One region of the Hymenobacter sedentarius genome, then DNA from elsewhere that is predicted to be linked to it. Evidence: riboswitches for the same ligand, from Rfam matches in the RefSeq annotation. Region 1 holds a riboswitch; each other region holds the start of a gene.
What was found. Region 1 has a riboswitch for S-adenosylmethionine ahead of AUC43_RS05420 (O-acetylhomoserine aminocarboxypropyltransferase/cysteine synthase family protein). Riboswitches for the same ligand answer to the same signal wherever they lie in the genome.
Positions count from the first base shown of each region.

Region 2: it holds a riboswitch for S-adenosylmethionine, as region 1 does, so the genes downstream of both, AUC43_RS12490 (ATP-grasp domain-containing protein) here and AUC43_RS05420 (O-acetylhomoserine aminocarboxypropyltransferase/cysteine synthase family protein) in region 1, are expected to answer to the same signal.
Region 3: it holds a riboswitch for S-adenosylmethionine, as region 1 does, so the genes downstream of both, AUC43_RS14125 (SusC/RagA family TonB-linked outer membrane protein) here and AUC43_RS05420 (O-acetylhomoserine aminocarboxypropyltransferase/cysteine synthase family protein) in region 1, are expected to answer to the same signal.
Region 4: it holds a riboswitch for S-adenosylmethionine, as region 1 does, so the genes downstream of both, metH (methionine synthase) here and AUC43_RS05420 (O-acetylhomoserine aminocarboxypropyltransferase/cysteine synthase family protein) in region 1, are expected to answer to the same signal.

Region 1 covers NZ_CP013909.1:1,299,112-1,303,741, reverse strand. Annotated here, with positions in the region: gene AUC43_RS05435 (lysylphosphatidylglycerol synthase transmembrane domain-containing protein) at 1-708, shown strand, start outside; gene AUC43_RS05430 (hypothetical protein) at 794-1,213, opposite strand; gene AUC43_RS05425 (LysM peptidoglycan-binding domain-containing protein) at 1,398-1,688, shown strand; SAM riboswitch class I at 1,914-2,030, shown strand; gene AUC43_RS05420 (O-acetylhomoserine aminocarboxypropyltransferase/cysteine synthase family protein) at 2,414-3,793, shown strand; gene metX (homoserine O-acetyltransferase MetX) at 3,911-4,630, shown strand, end outside.
Region 2 covers NZ_CP013909.1:3,045,171-3,049,800, forward strand. Annotated here, with positions in the region: gene AUC43_RS12485 (TonB-dependent receptor plug domain-containing protein) at 1-1,522, shown strand, start outside; SAM riboswitch class I at 1,644-1,736, shown strand; gene AUC43_RS12490 (ATP-grasp domain-containing protein) at 2,191-3,222, shown strand; gene AUC43_RS12495 (LLM class flavin-dependent oxidoreductase) at 3,226-4,245, shown strand; gene AUC43_RS12500 (amino acid permease) at 4,441-4,630, shown strand, end outside.
Region 3 covers NZ_CP013909.1:3,431,764-3,436,393, forward strand. Annotated here, with positions in the region: gene AUC43_RS14125 (SusC/RagA family TonB-linked outer membrane protein) at 1-2,655, opposite strand, end outside; SAM riboswitch class I at 3,153-3,249, opposite strand; gene AUC43_RS14130 (FKBP-type peptidyl-prolyl cis-trans isomerase) at 3,727-4,242, opposite strand; gene AUC43_RS21585 (porin) at 4,527-4,630, shown strand, end outside.
Region 4 covers NZ_CP013909.1:1,664,421-1,669,050, forward strand. Annotated here, with positions in the region: gene metH (methionine synthase) at 1-2,388, opposite strand, end outside; SAM riboswitch class I at 2,461-2,569, opposite strand; gene AUC43_RS06860 (NADP-dependent oxidoreductase) at 2,676-3,626, shown strand; gene AUC43_RS06865 (molybdopterin molybdotransferase MoeA) at 3,952-4,630, opposite strand, start outside.

The DNA.
Region 1 (4,630 bases):
GGCAAGGGCTTGGCCTACATCATGGTCACGGCGCTGCTCGACAACCTGTACTACGTGCTCATGGTGCCGCTGGTGGTGCTGGTGGCCGGGGCCGGGCTGTACCCGCACGAGGCCCTGCAAACCAACTTCGTGGCCACGCTGCGAATCGCCTTTGGGTTGAGCTACTTTTTTGTGCTGCTCTACGCTGGGCTCATGCTCTACGCCATTTTCGTCAACCCGCGCTCGGTGCGCCGGCTGCTGGTGCGGCTGTTTTCGTTTCGGCTGCTGCGGCGCTGGCGGCGCAAAGCCTACCGCCACGGCCAGGAAATGGTGCTGGCTTCGGTGCAGCTGCGGGGCAACGGGCCGCGCTACTGGTGGCACGCGTCGGTGAGCACGGTCTTTGTCTGGACGGCGCGCTACGCCATCATTGGCTGCCTCATTGCGGCCTTTGTGCCCATGGATGCGGGCACGTTCCTGTTCATTTTCGCCCGCAACATCACCTACAAAGTCATCCTGCTGATAGCCATCACGCCCGGCGGCGCGGGCATTGCAGAGGGCGCCTTCCCTACGTTCTTCGGCAAATTCATCGGCACGGCCACCATGACCAGCTTCATGGTGCTGCTGTACCGCGTGTTCACTTACTATCTCTACCTGGTGCTGGGCATGGTGTTTTTGCCGCGCTGGGTGGCGCGGGTATTCCTCCGCCACCCCGCGAAGCCCGAGCAATAAGCCTCGGAAAACCAGGTACCCGTAAACAAGAAAAGGCCCCGAACCGCAGTGGTTCGGGGCCTTTTCCCTAATTAGCAAGCGGCTATTACTCAGCTTCCAGCATCAAGGCAGCCCCATCGGCCGACTTCAGCGTGAGCTTTTTGTCGGTGAGGGTTTCCACGGTGAACGTGTTGCTGGTGGTAGCGTTATCGGGGGTCATGGTGAGGGTTTTGCCGGTCTGGTCAAACGTGTACTTGCCCGATACGGCGCCGTTGGCCCCAGTCATGTTGTAGGTGCCGTTGGCAAAAATGCGCAGTTCCTCTTGCTTTTGTGCATCGGTCTGCTTCACTTTGTCGCCGGTAGAGCTAGTTTCTTTCGCCGTTTTCCACACCTTGCTATCGGTGCCGTACAGCATATTTACACCCTCAACTTTACCTTTGTCGTTGTTGCAGGCCGTAGCAAACAGCGATAGCAAGAGCAACAAGCTGGCGAAATAACGAAGCGAAAAAAGCGACTGGGTTTTCATGGGTACAGAGGTGTTGGTGAAAGAAATAAGATGGCTGGCCCGGCAAAGCGGGCTCGTCGGCTTACGGCCCACACGCAAAAGGGTTTAGGACGAAACCTCGTCTGGCATCCTCCGTATAGTAGCTTCGTTGGGCCAGCCGAAGGCATTCCAGTCCAGTCAATTTTTCATTTAACCGACCGCACTCATGGGACTCTTTGATTTTCTTAGCGACAAAGGCGAGCAAAAGCCCGCAGAGCCGGCAGCCAAACCAGCCGCTGGCGGCACCGATTTTTTCGGGAATAACAACGCAGCCAATCCAGCTACCACCGGTGAGTCGTATACCGTAGTAAGCGGCGACTCGCTTTCCAAAATTGCCAAACACCACTACGGCGACGCGGCCAAGTGGCACCAGATATACGAGGCCAACAAGGCCCTCATCGGCAACAACCCTGACCACATCGAAGTGGGCCAGGTGTTGACCCTACCTAGTCTCTAGGTACTTTTTTGCAGAAAAAAGGTGAGAAAAGCCACTCTGTTTCAGGGTGGCTTTTTTGTGTTTTATTGAGCCGCTAAACGGAAGCGGCCCAGCTCAACTAGCCTGTGGTGGAGCTGGACAGGAAGAAATATTTTCTGTGCAATCGTTGGACATAAAAAAATTCCTTCCGTACATTTGGCTCACCACCAACACGGTACTCCCCTGCTCGCGGCAGGGTAGTTTCAAGTTTTATAGAGAAGCGGCGAGAGACTAGGCTCTGTGACCCGCTGGCAACCTTCGACCGCGCGAAAGGTGCCAAGTCCTACCCACCACCGGCGCAGGCCGGGGCGGGGCATATGAATCGAGTACCATGGAAAATTCCGCTTCCTTCTTTGTTGCCCCGAACGCTCCGGCTGCTTTGCGCGCCGCAGGTTCGGGCTTTTCCGTTGTGGCCCCAGGCGGCCAGAACGCCGCGTTGCGCCAGGAGCGAATGCGAATGTGTTGTTGCCTGTGTTGTTGCTAAGCTGATTTCGGCTTAGGCAACCCCTCCCCTTCTTTCTGGATTTTTTGGCGGCCCTCGGTGCCCGCCGCTGGCCCTTTCGGCGCGCAGCGGCCGGACCAATCGGGCCACATCTTCAGCACGGGCTTGTGGGGGTTCCGCTGCGCTTAAAAACTGCCATTTCAGGCCGTTGCGCGCTTATTTTCTTGCTTTTTCAGGTTTTTTCAACTCCAAACATACCCCCATCATGTCCGCTTCGCCCTTGCACTTCGAAACCCTCCAACTCCACGCCGGCCAGCAGCCCGACCCCACCACCGGGGCCCGCGCCGTGCCGCTGTTCCAAACCACCTCCTACGTGTTTAAAAATGCCGAACACGGCGCCAACCTGTTTGCTCTGAAGGAGTTCGGCAATATCTACACCCGCCTGATGAACCCCACCACCGACGTGTTTGAGCAGCGCGTGGCGGCGCTGGAAGGCGGCGTGGCGGCGCTGGCCACGGGGTCGGGGCAGGCGGCTCAATTCATTGCCCTGAACAACATCCTGCAGGCCGGCGACAACTTCGTGAGCTCGGCCTTTCTCTACGGCGGCACTTACAACCAGTTCAAGGTGGCGTTCAAGCGCTTGGGCATTGAGGTGCGCTTTGCTGATGGCGATAACCCGGCCAGCTTCGAGGCCCTGATTGACGACAAGACCAAGGCCATTTACCTGGAAACCATCGGCAACCCCAGCTACAGCATCCCGGACTTTGAGGCCATTGCCGCCATTGCCAACCGGCACGACCTGCCGTTGATTGTGGACAACACCTTTGGCGCGGGCGGCTACCTGTTCCGGCCCCTGGAGCACGGCGCGCACATCGTAGTAGAATCAGCCACGAAATGGATTGGCGGCCACGGCACCAGCATCGGCGGCGTGATTGTGGACGGCGGCACCTATGACTTCGGCAACGGCAAGTTTCCGCAGTTCACTGAGCCCAGCGAAGGCTACCACGGCCTGGTATTCAACGACGTATTTGGCAAGGGTGGGCCGTTTGGCAACATCGCTTTCATCATCCGGGCCCGGGTAGAAGGCCTGCGCGACTTCGGCCCGTCCATCAGCCCGTTCAACTCCTGGCAGCTGCTCATCGGCCTCGAAACGCTGAGCCTGCGCGTGGACCGCACGGTGGAAAACGCCCAGAAAATCGCCAACTGGCTGGAGCAGCACCCGCAGGTAGAAAGCGTGAACTACGCCGGCCTGGCCAGCAGCCCCTACCACCGCCTGGCCCAGAAATACCTCAAGCGCGGCTTCGGCGGCGTGCTCAGCTTCCAGCTCAAGGGCAGCAAGGAGTCGGCCACCCAGTTTATCGACAACCTCAAGCTCATCAGCCACCTGGCCAACGTGGGCGATGCCAAGACGCTCATCATCCAGCCCTCGGCCACCACGCACCAGCAACTGAGCGATGCCGAGCAGCTGGCGGCCGGCGTCACGCCCACTTCGCTGCGCCTTTCGGTGGGCATTGAGCACTTCGAAGACATCAAGGCCGATTTGCAGCAGGCCTTCGAGGCCATTGGCAACACCGCGGCGCTGCCCACCGAAGGCACCCAGGTAGGCGAGCCCGAACTGGAGCACGCCCAGCCCCTGGAAGTATAGCCCGATTGTCAGTTGTTGGCGGGGAGCTGCTGGCTATCAGCGGCTCCCACCATTAAGCATCCCGATATCTCACCGCGCCGACCGATAACTGACCAGCCGCTTCGATACCCGATACCCATGAAAGAATATATTTTTAACCTGCCCGACCTGCTGCTGGAAAGCGGGGAAACCCTGGCCAGCGCGCACGTGGCCTACCGCACCTGGGGCCAGCTCAACGCCGACCGCGACAACGTGGTGTGGGTGTGCCACGCCCTCACGGCCAATGCCGACGTGCTGAGCTGGTGGCCGGGCCTGGTGGGGCCGGGCTGCTACTTCGACCCGGCCGACTGGTTTATCGTGTGCGCCAACGTGTTGGGCTCCTGCTACGGCAGCACCAGCCCCCTCGACGCGGACCCGGCCACGGGCCAGCCCCGCTACCAGCACTTCCCGCGGCTTTCCATCCGCGACCTGGTGGCGGCGCACGAAGCGCTGCGCCAGGAATTGGGCCTGGAGGACATTCACACGATAATTGGGGGCTCACTGGGTGGGCAGCAGGCCTTGGAATGGGCAGTGCAGCGGCCGGATTTGTTCGACAATCTGGTGGTTATTGCCACTAATGCCCGCCATTCGGCCTGGGGCATTGCCTTCAACGAGGCGCAACGCCTGGCCATTGAGGCCGACCCGACCTACGCCGCCGGCCAGCCCGGCGGGGGAGACGACGGCCTGCGCGCCGCCCGGGCCATTGCCCTGCTCAGCTACCGCAGCTACTCGGCCTACGTCGACTCCCAAACCGACCCCGAAGACCACCTGCTGCGCGAGCACCGCGCCAGCACCTACCAGCGCTACCAGGGCGACAAG
Region 2 (4,630 bases), 1.7 Mb from region 1:
CGTGGGCGGCGTAATCAACATCGTGACCAAGACCTTTGCCGCCACCGAGCGCCGCGACGAAGCCGAGCTCACCAGCACCACCATGCGCGGCGAGTGGAACCTGTGGCACACCAACACCGGCGGCTTCCTGGCCAAGAACAAGCTGCGCGTGGGCGGCGGCATCCTGCTGAACACCACCGACGGCCAGCCGCGCGACTACCCCAGCACCTTGCGCAGCGATGCCAGCCTGAAAACGTACTCCGTCTCCGCCGCTTACGAGCTGGCCCCTAAGCTCAGCCTGGCCGCCCGCGGCAGCTTCGACCGTCGCAACTACAGCGCCCAGTATTTCTACACCACCAACCCCGCCGACCAGGCCCGCGAAACCACCAACCGCAACTGGTACCAGGGCCAGCTGCGTTACCAGCACAACGAGCGCAGCCGCACCGAGGCGCAGGTATCGGCCAGCCGCAGCACCGATTACTACGTGTTCACGCCCACGTCGGCGGCCAGCGACCACCTCACCCACTACACCAACGTGCTGCTGAGCCACCAGCAGCAGTTTTCCGACAAGGTACGCGCCACCCTGGGCGGACAGGCCGACCGCCGCGCCGTGGTCAGCAACGACCGGGGCACGCACGCCCAGTGGCACTACGCCGCGTTTGGAGTGGTGGCCGTCACGCTCACGCCCAGCCTCGCCCTCACCGGCGGCCTGCGCCTCGACCACGACCAAGCCTACGGCACCGAGCTGGTGCCCCAGCTTAACGTGAGCCAGCAGATAGGGGAGGTGTTGACCATACGCGGGGCCGTGGGCCGGGCCATCCGTGCCCCTGATTTTACGGAGCGCTACACCTCCAACGGCCGGGCCGGCATTGTGCCCAACGGCTTCAACGTGGGCAACCCCGCCTTAGAAGCCGAGCGCACGGTAAACTACGAGTTGGGCGCCGACGTGCGCCCGCTGCCGGGCCTCACGGCCAAGGCTACCTATTTCGTGCGCAAAGGCAACAACCAGATAGACTACGTGCCCGATTCCGGTGAGCACATTTACTACGTGACGGGGCTCACCAACCTGTCCGGCTCCCGCACGTACCGTTTCGCCCAGAACCTGTTTGAGGTAACCACCCAGGGGCTGGAAACGGAGTTGAGCTGGGCCCACGCCTTCACCCCCAAAACCCGCTTCGATGGCAGCGTGGGCTACACCAACGTGCGCGTTACCAACAACGAGAACATTGCCTCGCAGTACCTGGCCAACATTGCCCGCCAGGTGATTTCGGGCACGGTCAGCCTCACTTCCCACCGCGTAAACGGCAGCCTGAGCGGCCTGTGGAAGCAGCGCAATAGCGCCGCCGTGGCCGCCATCAGCCGGAGCCAGGCCGCCGAATACGTGGTGTTCAATGCCCGCCTCGAAGTAGCGCTGCTGCCCAAGAAACTCTGGCTCACGGGGCAGGTGCAAAACCTGTTCAACGAGAAGTACTCCGACCTGCTGGGCGCCCAGATGCCCACCCGCTGGCTGATGGGCGGCCTGCGGCTGGCTCTGCAGCGGTAGATGAGAAATGCGCCTTAGCGCATCCCCACCCGCACTTTTTACAATTGAAGCCCCCGATTTGGAACATATCGGGGGCTTTGCTGTATCTTTGCCGTATCAATTCTTTCTCCCTAAAGGATTGTTTTTATACAGAGGCGCTGAGAGACAGGCTCAATGAAGCGCCGGCAACCATCCGCAACCGCGGGCAAGGTGCCAATTCCTGACCATATAAAAACAAGTTGCCGTGGACGCTGCCAACAACCTCCCCCTTCCGATTGCTGCTGTTACTGCTCGCCCCGCTGTCATGCGTTGGGCTGGCATGGGCTGTTGTTGCTGTTGTTGTCTGGCCTAGCCCGCCTGCCCCGAGCGTTTCTTCGCGGGTAGGCAGGCGGTAGCGCAGGCTGGGAGCCTGCGTGTGCTGTACCGCCGCCCCCGCGGCGTTCATTTCCTCTATTTCTGGGTTGCTGTCGGCTGCTCCGCTGTGCGCGCAGCCGGCTTCGTGTCGAACTACCTGCGCTGTTGTGGCCCAAAATTGAGCAAGCGCCGGCGCAAGGTTCGGCTACCCCGAATGGAAGGCTCTTCCGGCCCATCATACCCTGCTTTTACTTGATTTTTTGTAGCCGCAGCCCAGCCTAATCTGGTTGCGGACTGCTGTTCTCACCACATTTATTTCAACTAACTCTTTTGATATGTCGCTGAACCAAAAGCCCATTGGCATTTATTTCGAGCACCCTGAATGGTTTAAGCCACTCTTTGCGGAGCTGGACCGCCGTGGGCTAGCCTACGAGAAAATTGACGCCGCCCACCACCTCTTCGACCCTTCCGAGAAGGAGAGTGGCTACAGCCTGGTAGTGAACCGGATGAGTTCCTCGGCCTACCTGCGGGGCCATGGGCAGGGCATTTTCCACACCGCGGGCTACGCGACGCACCTTGAGCGCATCGGCACGCGCATTATCAACGGTTCAGCGGCCACGGCCATCGAAACCAACAAAGCCCGCCAGCTCTCGCTGTTTGAGTCGCTGGAACTGAAATACCCGAAGTCGTTTGTGATAAATCACGCCTCGCGGGCGGTCGATGCGGCCCAGCAATTGCGCTTCCCCATCGTGGTGAAGGTGAACATCGGCGGCAGCGGCGCGGGCATCATCCGCTTCGACACGCTGGAAGGCTTGCAGGCGGCGGTCGACAACAACCAGATTGACCTGGGCATCGACCAAACCGCGTTGGTGCAGGAATACGTGACGCCCCGGGGCGGCAACATCCACCGCGTGGAAACGCTGGATGGCAAGTTCCTGTACGCCATGAAGGTGTTTACCACCGGCGAGAGCTTCAACCTGTGCCCGGCCGAAATCTGCCAGATTCCGGAGGAGCAGTCGGCGGAGTTCTGCCTAACCGAAGCACCCAAAAAAGGCATTCAGGTGGAAGCCTTCACGCCGCCCGCCGAGGTGATTGCCGCTGTGGAGCGCATCGTGGCCGCCGCCAAAATTGACGTGGGCGGCATCGAATACCTCATCGACGACCGCACCGGCGACGTGCTTTTCTACGACATCAACGCCCTGTCCAACTTCGTGGCCGACGCCGTGAACGTGGTCGGCTTCGACCCCTACGCCCGCTTCGTGGACTACCTGGAAGCCCAGCTTCCCGGTACTGGCACCCCAGCCCAATCAGCTGCCACAACCACGGCCACATCAGCTCCACAACTTGTCACGGAATCAATACACTAAGCCATGAAATTCGGATATTGGATGCCCATTTTTGGGGGCTGGCTGCGCAACGTGGAAGACGAGCAGATGCCCACCGACTGGAGCTACGTTAAGAAACTGGCGCAGCGCAGCGAGGCCCTCGGCTACGACCTCACGCTCATCGCCGAGCTGTACCTCAACGACATCAAGGGCCAGGAAGCGCCTTCGCTCGAAGCCTGGAGCACCGCTGCCGCACTGGCCGCCGTGACCGAGCAGCTGGAAATCATGGTGGCCGTGCGCCCCACCTTCCACAACCCCGCGCAGCTGGCCAAGCAGGCCGCCAACATCGACCTGATTGCGCCCGGCCGGCTGTCGCTGAACGTGGTATCAAGCTGGTGGCGCGACGAGGCCACCAAGTACGGCCTGCACTTCGAGCAGCACGACGACCGGTACGCCCGCACCCGCGAGTGGCTCGATGTGGTGACCAACGTGTGGAAGCAGGACCATTTCAGCTACGACGGCAAGTACTACCAGGTGGCCGATAACGTGCTGCAGCCCAAGCCCGCTAAGGCGCCCTTCCTGTACGCCGGCGGTGAGTCGGAAGCGGCCAAAGACCTGATTTCGACCCAGTGCGACGGCTACGTGATGCACGGCGACTCGCCGGAGCAAATTGGGGCCCGCATCGCCGACATGCGCCGCCGCCGCGAGCAGAAAGGCCTGCCGCCCATGAGGTTTGGCGTGGCTGGCTACACCATCGTGCGCGACAACGACCAGGACGTGAAGAAGGAGCTCGACCGCATTACCAACGTGAAGTCCTCAGCCGCGGGCTACGGCAACTACCAGCAGTGGCTGGCCGGCACCCAGCTCGAGCAGCAAGTGTCGCTGCACGATTACTCGGTGTCGAACCGCGGCCTCCGCACCGGCCTCACTGGTACGCCGGCCCAGATTCAGGACCGCATCGGCGCCTTCGAAGAAGTAGGCGTGGATTTCTTCCTGCTGCAGGCCAGCCCGCAGCTTGAGGAAATGGAGCGGTTCTCGGAGTCGGTGATTCAAGTTTTAGCGTAGTCCGGCAATTTCGGATTGCCAAACACCAGCACGTCATGCTGAGCGCAGCCGAAGCATCTCGCTTGTGCAAGTAATTCTCACGTTTGGGTTATTACTGCCAGCGAGATGCTTCGGCTGCGCTCAGCATGACGGTTCTTTAGGCGCATTAATGCGCATTAGTACTTAACGTGCCTATGGCGCGTACTCACAAATTACATGCTCAAAAAATCACTGGAGCTGCTTCGATTGGAAGCGGCCGAAACGGGGGCCAACACCCTCAAACGCAGCCTCAACGGCATCAGCCTCATTGCCATTGGCATCGGGGTTATCATTGGCGCCGGCCTTTTTTCCCTCACAGGCATTGCCGCAGCCAATAATGCCGGGCCAGCCGTTACGCTCTCTTTCA
Region 3 (4,630 bases), 2.1 Mb from region 1:
GTAGCCGATGTTGCTCTGGGTGCCGCCGTGCACGAGGAAGAAGCGGTTCATGTTCATGATTTTCGCGCCCTGCTCGAAATTCAGCGTAAAGCCAAAGTCCACGCCTTTATAGGTAACGGAATTGGTGACGCCGCCGAAGTAGTCGGGCCAGGCGTTACCCACCAGCTTGCGGTCGGCCACGGTAATCCGGCCGTCGCCGTTCACGTCCTCGTATTCGGCGTCGCCATTTTCTGGGTTCACGCGGGTCTGGTGGTACAGCCAGAAGGAGTAGAGCGGGGCGCCCTCTTCCAGCCGAAAAATGTCGCGCGAGCCCGTGGTGATGGGCGCGGCCAGCTTTTCAATCTTGTTCACGTTGCGGGCAATGTTAACGGTGGTGCTCCACTGCAGGACGCCCTTGGGCAGCCAGTTGGCCGTGGCCTGGGCTTCAAAGCCTTTGTTGCTCACGGCGCCGTAGTTCTCTACCAGCGACGAGAAGCCCGTTTTACGCGGCACCGGCACGTTCAGCAGCAGGCCCGAGGTGTACTTGTCGTAGTAATTGAGCTCAAGCACCAGCCGGTTTTGCAGCACGGCAGCGTCCAGGCCCGCGTTCCATTGCCGGGTCGATTCCCAGCTCAGGTTGGGGTTTGCCAGCTGCAGCGGGGCCGTGCCCGGCAGGTCGAGATAGTTGGCGCCACCCTGCACCAGGCCCAGCGCCGCAAAGTCGCTGATGCCGGCCTGGTTGCCGGTTTTGCCCAAGCTGGCCCGCAGCTTCAGCTCCTGGAAAATGCCAAGGTCTTGAATGAAGCTCTCGTCGCCCAGTCGCCAGCCCAGGCCCACGGCCGGGAAATAGCCCCAGCGGTTTTCGCTGCCGAAACGCGAGGATGCATCGGCCCGCACGCTCACGTCGGCCGTGTAGCGCTCCTTGAAGCTGTAGGTGGCCTTGCCGAAAAACGACACCAGCCCGGCCTGTGAGCGCGACGAACTGCCCGTCTGGGTAGCCGCCGACGCAATGGTGGTCAGGTCATTGCCCGGAAACTGCTGGCCCGCCAGGCTGGTGCGCTGGAAGGTATTGCGCTGTAGCGTGTTGCCCACCAAGGCTTGCACCGAATGGTTCTCGCCGAAGTTGACGCTGTAGTTTAGGGTTTGCTCGTTGAGCAGGGTGATGTCGCGCGAGAGAAACGACGAGGCCGTGCCGCGCGGCTGCCCGGCTAGTATCAACGTGTTGTTGAAATTGTTCTCGTACATGTCGTTGAAGTCGATGCTCCAACTGCTGCGAAACGTCAGGTTTTTGCCAAACTGGTAGGTGCCGTACACGTTCGAGATGACGCGCGAGCCCACCGCGTCGTTGTTCAGGTTCCTGATGAGGGCCAGGGCATTATCAAACGAGCCGTACTTGGCATAGGAGCCGTCGGGGTTGTACACCGGCAGGTTGGCGCGGGTGAACAGGGCCGAGTTGATGACACCCACCGGGTTGTTGTCGTTGCTGCTTACGTTGCGGTGCGTGCGGCTCAGGGCCGTGCTCGTGCCAATGCGCAGCTTGTCGGTCACCGAGTTATCGAGGTTGACGCGCAGCGAAAACCGGTCAAACGCGCTGGGCTTTGCCACCGACTCCTGCGTGAAGTAGCCCGCCCCGATATAAAACTGGGTTTTGGCCGAGCCCCCGGCTGCCGACAGCTCGTAGCTGTGCGTCTGGGCGGTGCGAAACACGTCGCTGAGCCGGTCGTAGGTGGGCTGCTCTTCGGGCATGCCGCGCCCGCCGGCCGACACCGCGCGGTAGGGCACAAGCCCCGGGTTGCCGCCGTCGTTGATAAACCGCTCATTTTCCAGCGTTGCCAAATCCGGCCCGCTAGCCAGTTGGTACTGTTTCGGCGCTTTGGAGAGGGCGTGGTAGTTGTTTAAGGTGATGCGGGTTTTGTCGCCGGCTTTGCCCCGTTTGGTGGTGATGAGCACCACGCCGTTGGCGCCGCGCGAGCCGTAGATGGCCGTCGCGTTGGCGTCCTTCAGGATTTCCATGCTCTCGATGTCCTGCGGGTTCAGGTCAGCCAGCGGGTTGCTCGACACCTGGTTGCCCAGGCCCGTCGCAATCAGGTTGGTGTTGTTGATGAACACCCCGTCGACCACGTATAGCGGGTCGTTGCTGGCGTTCACCGAGTTGCTGCCCCGGATGCGGATGAAGACGCCGCCACCCGGCACGCCCGAGTTGGCCGATACCTGCACGCCGGGCGCTTTGCCCTGCAGCAACTGGTCGGGGCTGGCCGCCGGAATGTTCTTCAACTCTTCCCCTTTCACCGAGCTTATGGCGCTGGTTAGGGTCTTGCGGTTTTGCTCGCTGTAGCCCGTCACCACCACCTCCGAGAGCTCCTGCAAATCGGCGGCGAGGTCTACGGTAAGTGCGCCACCCGTGGCTTGCAGTTCCTTCCGGGCATACCCGACGAAGCTGAATACCAGTTCGCTACCCGCGGGTACTGATAGGGAAAATTTGCCATTGACGTCGGTGGTGGTGCCAATGGTGCTGCCTTTGGCCATTACGGTCACGCCCGGCAAGGGGGTATGGCTGGCGGCATCGGTCACGGTGCCGCTCACGAGCGGGGCAGGGTCCGATTGGGCATAACTAGTGACGGAGGCACCTCCCCACAGCAGCAGGAAGAGCGTCCGCCGGAGCGTACGGGTATACATAAAAGATTGATGTTGAGGTTGAGGGCCCGGCGTCGGCCGCTACCAAGCGGTGGGAGGGAAAGGCCCGTATCGAGGGGAGGGCTGGGCCGATGCGCCGCAGTCGCCGGGGCCCCTCCGGTGCACCAGGAGGAGGGTTGCGGTTGCGGCGTTCCGCGGTTGAGCTGGGCCACCGTTTGTGCACAACGGCGCCCGGCCCCAAAGCCGCAGTATTGCCCAGAAACAGAAAATTGGCCAGCGCCCCCCGCTCACGGGAGGACGCCAATAGGCTGGCAAGAAGCCGCCGCCCGGGCACGAAAGCCCCTGCAGCACCCGGCTATGGCTTAGCCGCGGGAGCCCTTACGGCCGGCAGGAAAATGAAACAGCTGAATCAGCTCAACAACCCCGGCCGGCCTACCGCATACAGGCGGCAGCACTCAACATACAACAACACCGATGCTGTACAGCAAACGAGGTGGTCGAAACAGCGGGGAGGGGACGCAAAAAGTCCATGGCTTTTGTTTTTATATGGTCAGGACTTGGCACCGTTTCAAGGGGTTAACCTCGTTGGTTGCCGGCGTTTCGTCGAGCCTGTCTCTCCACGCCTCTGTATAAAAACAATTCTTTGTTCTGAAGGAATTGTAAGGGCAAATGAAAGCACCCGGCTTTTGAAATGCTAATGCAAAAGCCAAAATTCTTTTTGCAAAGCGTAATTGGCTCAGGATTGCTTCGCGGTAATAAGAGCATGAAAACAGGCCTTCTTGCCACCCCTGAGCCAATAAATACCTCGTTACGGCGGAGTCGCGTCGCGAAATATTTTCCCAAGAAAAAAACGTAAAAAGCTTCTCGTTGTGCAGCTCAGTTACGCTGAAGATTGGCTCTGGAACCCAACACTTATTGAGCTTCTGGTTCGGGCAGCCGCGTCTTTCCGCCGGGCAGAAGGGCCAAGTTCTGGTGGTGAAACGCTCTACCTAAGCCAGTCCACCTTGCCTAATCAGAACGAATACGGAAGCTTATATATGGAAAATAAAAACGCCCTATGGTTAAGCACTGACTCAACCATAGGACGTCTTAAGAATTGAGCTAATCTAAGCCCTAGTGATGGTGGCCGCCTTCGCCGTGCACGTGGCCGTGGGCCAGCTCCTCGGCGGTGGCATCGCGCACGTCCTGCACCTTGCCGGCAAAGTGCATCACCATGCCCGCGAGCGGGTGGTTGAAGTCCATTTGCACGCCCGAATCGCCGATGCTGACCACTTTGGCCTGCATGTGGTTGCCTTCGTTGTCGGCCATGGGCAGAAAATTGCCGATTTGCAGCATCTCGTCGTCGAGCTTGCCGTCAATCATGAAGACATCCTTGGGGATTTCCACCAGCGCCTGCTCGTCGTAGTCGCCGTAGGCCTGGTCGGGGGTTAGGCTAAACTGGAAGGAGTCGCCGGGGTTTTTGCCGTTGAGCTGGGATTCAAATTCCTCGGGCAGGCCGCTGTGGCCAAAGAGAAAGACCATGGGCGCATCGGCTTCGGCTGATTCAACCAACACTTTTTCCTGGTTTTCGTCGGTCACGCTGAGGTCGTAGGTGATGGTGACGACTTTGTTGTCGCTGATTGCAGCCATAAAGTAGGTGCGGCCGGCAGAGCCGGTCTTGGGAATGGGAGGTAAGATAAATTTCAGGCAAGGTAAGTACGTAAATTCAGGGGCAAGGGCCAACCGCGGGGCTGCTTTTCCCGTGACTATAGGCCATTAAGGGTAACACTCTCTCATACAAAGGGTTTTGATGAAAGCGAAGGGAATCCGAGACCGGTGGCGGTATACATTTGCAAAGGGTTAACGTTGGCGTAACACAGGGCACATCTGGAAGACACATGAAACGCGTCACTTTGTGCCAGCATTACGATTTCATGAAGAGAATATTAACCGCGCTCCTGCTTCTGGCTGCTGGACACGTGCACAGCCAAGTACCCGATTCAACCGCTCCGGCTCCTCCGGTCGCCAAAAAGTGGTT
Region 4 (4,630 bases), 370 kb from region 1:
AGCTTGGGCTTCGTCGAGAATCTTCTCCAGCGGCACCATCACGCCGAGGTCCACAATGTCGAAGTTGTTGCAGGCCAATACCACGCCCACGATGTTTTTGCCGATGTCGTGCACATCACCCTTCACCGTGGCCATCAGAATTTTGCCGGCGGTCTGGCGGTCCGAGCCCTGCTTGTCGGCTAGCAAATACGGTTCGAGGTAGGCCACCGCTTTCTTCATCACGCGGGCCGACTTCACGACCTGCGGCAGGAACATTTTGCCGGCGCCGAACAGGTCGCCTACTACGTTCATGCCGGCCATCAGCGGGCCTTCAATCACGTCGAGCGGGCGGGCTAGCTCCTGGCGAGCAGCTTCGGTGTCTTCGTCGATGAATTCGGTGATGCCCTTCACCAGCGCGTGCGCCAGGCGCTCCTGCACCGGCAGGCTGCGCCAGGCATCGGCTACTACGGCCACTTTGCCTTTTTGCTTCACGGTTTCGGCAAATTCCAACAGGCGCTCGGTGGCGTCGGGGCGGCGGTTGAGCAGTACATCTTCCACCAGCTCCAGCAGGTCTTTGGGCACTTCGTCGTACACCGCGAGCTGGTTGGGGTTCACAATGCCCATGTCCAACCCGGCCCGGATGGCGTGGTAGAGGAAAGCCGCGTGCATGGCCTCGCGCACCACGTCGTTGCCGCGGAAGGAGAAGCTGATGTTCGACACGCCGCCGCTGGTGAGGGCGCCGGGCAGGTTCTGCTTAATCCAGCGCACGGCCTCGATGAAGTCAATGGCGTAGTTGCGGTGCTCCTCCATGCCAGTGCCGACGATGAGGATGTTGGGGTCGAAAATGATGTCCGTGGCCGGGAAGTCGATGCTCATCAGCAGGTCGTAGCTGCGCTGGCAGATTTCCTTGCGGCGCTCCAAGGTGTCGGCTTGGCCGTCCTCGTCGAAGGCCATTACGACCATGGCGGCGCCGTACTGGCGCACGGTGCGGGCCCGCTGCAAAAACACCTTCGGTCCTTCTTTCAGGGAAATGGAATTGACAATGCTCTTGCCCTGCACGCACTTCAGGCCGGCTTCCAGCACGCTCCATTTCGAGGAGTCTATCATCACCGGCACCCGCGCAATGTCGGGCTCCGAGGCAATGAGGTGCAGAAAGGTCGTCATGGCCTGCTCCGAGTCGAGCATGCCTTCGTCCATGTTGATGTCGAGCACCTGGGCGCCTTCTTCTACTTGCACGCGGGCCACGGCCAGGGCTTCCTCGTAGGCGCCGGTGCGGATGAGGCGGGCGAAGGCGCGGGAGCCCGTCACGTTGCAGCGCTCGCCCACGTTCACAAACAGGCTTTCGGGCTTGATGGCGAACGGCTCCAGGCCGCTTAGGTGGGTAGCGGGCGGGATTTCGGTGGGCAGCGGGCGCGGCTTGTACTGCTCGGCCAGCTTGCTCAATTCGGCAATGTGCTGCGGCGTGGTGCCACAACAGCCACCCACCACGGTCACGATGCCGTCCTTCAGATAATCTTCGACCAGCGCGGCGAATTCCTGGGCTGATTCATCGTAACCGCCAAACGCGTTGGGCAAGCCAGCATTCGGGTAAGCCGAGATGTGCACGTTGGAAATCCGACTCAATTCCTCCACATACTGCTTGAGCTGGTGCGCCCCAAGGGCGCAGTTCAGGCCCACGCTCAGCAGCGGCAAGTGGCTGATGCTGTTCCAGAAAGCCTCCACCGTCTGGCCCGAGAGCGTGCGGCCCGAAGCGTCGGTGATGGTGCCCGAAATCATGAGCGGAACCTGGCGGCCGCCTTCGTCGAAGAACTTCTGCACGGCGTATAGGGCCGCCTTGGCGTTCAGCGTGTCAAAAATGGTTTCGATGAGCAGGGTATCGACGCCGCCGTCGACGAGGCCGCGCACCTGCTCGAGGTAGGCGGTGGCCAATTCGTCGAAGGTCACGGCGCGGAAGCCGGGGCGGTTGACGTCGGGTGAGAGCGAGGCGGTGCGGTTTGTGGGGCCCACGGCGCCGGCTACGAAGCGCGGCTTGTCGGGCGTGGAGTATTCGTCGGCGGCTTCACGGGCCAGGCGAGCCGATTCGTAGTTGAGCTCATATACCACGTGCTCTAGGCCGTAGTCGGCCTGGGCGATGGTGGTGCCGGAGAAGGTATTGGTTTCCACCATGTCGGCCCCGGCCGCGAAGTACTCGGCGTGAATGCCCTTGATGATGTCCGGCCGGGTCAGGCTCAGCAGGTCGTTGTTGCCGCGCAGCGGCTTGGGGTGGTCGGCAAAGCGGGCGCCGCGAAAGTCCTCCTCGGTCAGCGGGTGGCGCTGAATCATGGTGCCCATGGCGCCGTCGAGAATCAGCAGGCGCTGGCGGAGCAGTTCGGGAAGGGGAGACGGAGCGGCGAGGGTGGCAGTGGACATTTCTTTCGGATTGGAGTACGGGCAGGCAGCGCGTATCCAGAAAGAAACCCGTACGGTTGAGTACGGTTCCGGCTGTCATCTTCTTTCACCTAAAAACGCGGTGAAACGGGAGTTGGCACCTATTCGCGGTAGGTTGCCAAGACGTCATCGGGCCCGGTCCCTCGGTCTTTCTGGATAGCAGCGTAGTGCGAAGATACAGCCGGAAACGGGAAGTGGATAGGAGCACTCCTATAACCTAAGGTGACCCGGTCCAGTTAAGCCGTACACTAACAATACAATTTCTGACCATGGCAAAACAGATGAAAGCCGCCTTCTTTACCGAATTCGGTGGGGCCGACAAAATTCAAGTGGGCACCCTCGACGTCCCCGCAGTGGGGGAGGGCGAAGTACTAGTCCGGGTAAAGGCGGCCGGCGTCAACCCCGTCGACTCGGCCATTCGGGCGGGTTACCTGCAGCAAGCCCTGCCGCACGTGTTTCCCATTATTCCGGGCTGGGACGTGGCCGGGGTGGTGGAAGAGCGCGGCCACAGCGCTCGGCGCTTTGCAGTCGGCGATGAGGTGTATGCTTACGCCCGGCGCCCCACCGTGCAGCACGGCACCTTTGCCGAATACATTGTGCTGCCCGAAAGCTATCTGGCGCAGCGGCCCCACAGCCTGAGCTGGGAGCAGGCCGGCGGCATTCCGCTGGCAGGCCTCACCGCTTATCAGTCCTTATTCGATGCCGGCAACCTGCAAGCGGGCCAGACCGTGCTGATACTTGGCGCCTCGGGCGGCGTGGGCAGCTTCGCCATCCAGCTGGCCAAGGACAAAGGCGCGACGGTAGTAGCCGTGGCCAGCGAGAAAAACTTCGCCTACATGAAAGAGTTGGGCGCCGATTTCACCGTCGATTACAAGCAGGGTAACGTGGGCGAAGCTGTGAAAGCCATCGTGCCAGCCGGCGTGGAGCTGATTTACGACTGCATCAGCGGCGAGACGCTCACGCAGAGTTTATCGGCCCTGAAGGCTGGCGGCACGCTGGTTTCCATCCTGCACAACGGCCAAGGGCTGGACCCCCACATCAACTTCCGTTACGTTTTCGTGGAGCCGAATGCGATGCAACTGGAGGCGCTGCAGCAACTAGCCGATGCCGGCAAGCTGAAAGTGCAGGTGAGCAAGACCTTTCCACTAGATGAAACCGCCGAGGCTTTAAATGAGATTGATTCGCATCATACTACCGGAAAAATCGTCATTGTGCCTTAGGTGGGAGTTGCTTGAATATTCCTTTGAAAGGCGGTTGGGTGCCGAGCGGTATGAGCAGAGGAACTTCACCCCTGCCGGGCACGGCCCCGGCCCCTCTCCATAAGAGAGGGGTGCCAAACGTTAATTCATTGAAAAAGCCCCAGCTTAATATTGAGCTGGGGCTTTTGGTTTTTTATAAGTTGAGCATGAGCCACTGTGGCTCCCCTCTCTATTGGAGAGGGGCCGGGGCCGTGCCCGGCAGGGGTGAGGTTCCGGTCACGCGAGATGCTTCGCTCGGTTCTACTGGCAGGCAACTAAAGTGCGTCATTATTTAGGCGCTCCGGGGTTATAAAGCCCACGCGGGCCACACGCTGCCCGCAGGAAACACAGCCGGCTCCGGCGGCAGCTCCAGAAACGCAGTTGCCCCCAGCAAGCCTGCTAAGTCACCAGAACCACCGACGCGCAGCGGCGTCGCCAGCCGGCGCCCTTCCGCATCCACCGTCAGGCGCACGGGTACGAAGTGTGCCAACTGGGGCTTGAAGTTGATGTCGACAGTGAGCACGGCAGGCGCGGGCGTTTCGGCAGTAGCGGCCTGTTCGGAAGCTTCAGCGGGCTGCATGCAGGCGCGCAGCCAGGGCCGCACGTAGCGGCAGGCCGTGAGGAAAGTTGAAACCGGATTTCCCGGCAGGCCGAACACCACGGGCCCTTCGGCGCGCGCGCCAAACCACATGGGCTTGCCGGGGCGCTGATTTACCTCGTGGAAGATTTCCTTCACGCCCAGCTCGCGCAGCAGGCCGGGCAGGTGGTCGGCGCGGCCCTTGCTCACGGCACCGCTCAGCACCACGGCATCGAAGTCTGCGCCGAGGATGTTGGTCAGGCCCAGGCTTAGCTCCTCCCGGTCGTCGGGAAGGTGAAACAGCGAAACGTCGGCCCCGACTTGGGTGAACAGGGCCTGCAGCGCGTATGCATTGGAACGTCGGATTTGGTGCGGCTGGGGCGTTTCGCTGATGCCCACCAGCTCGTCG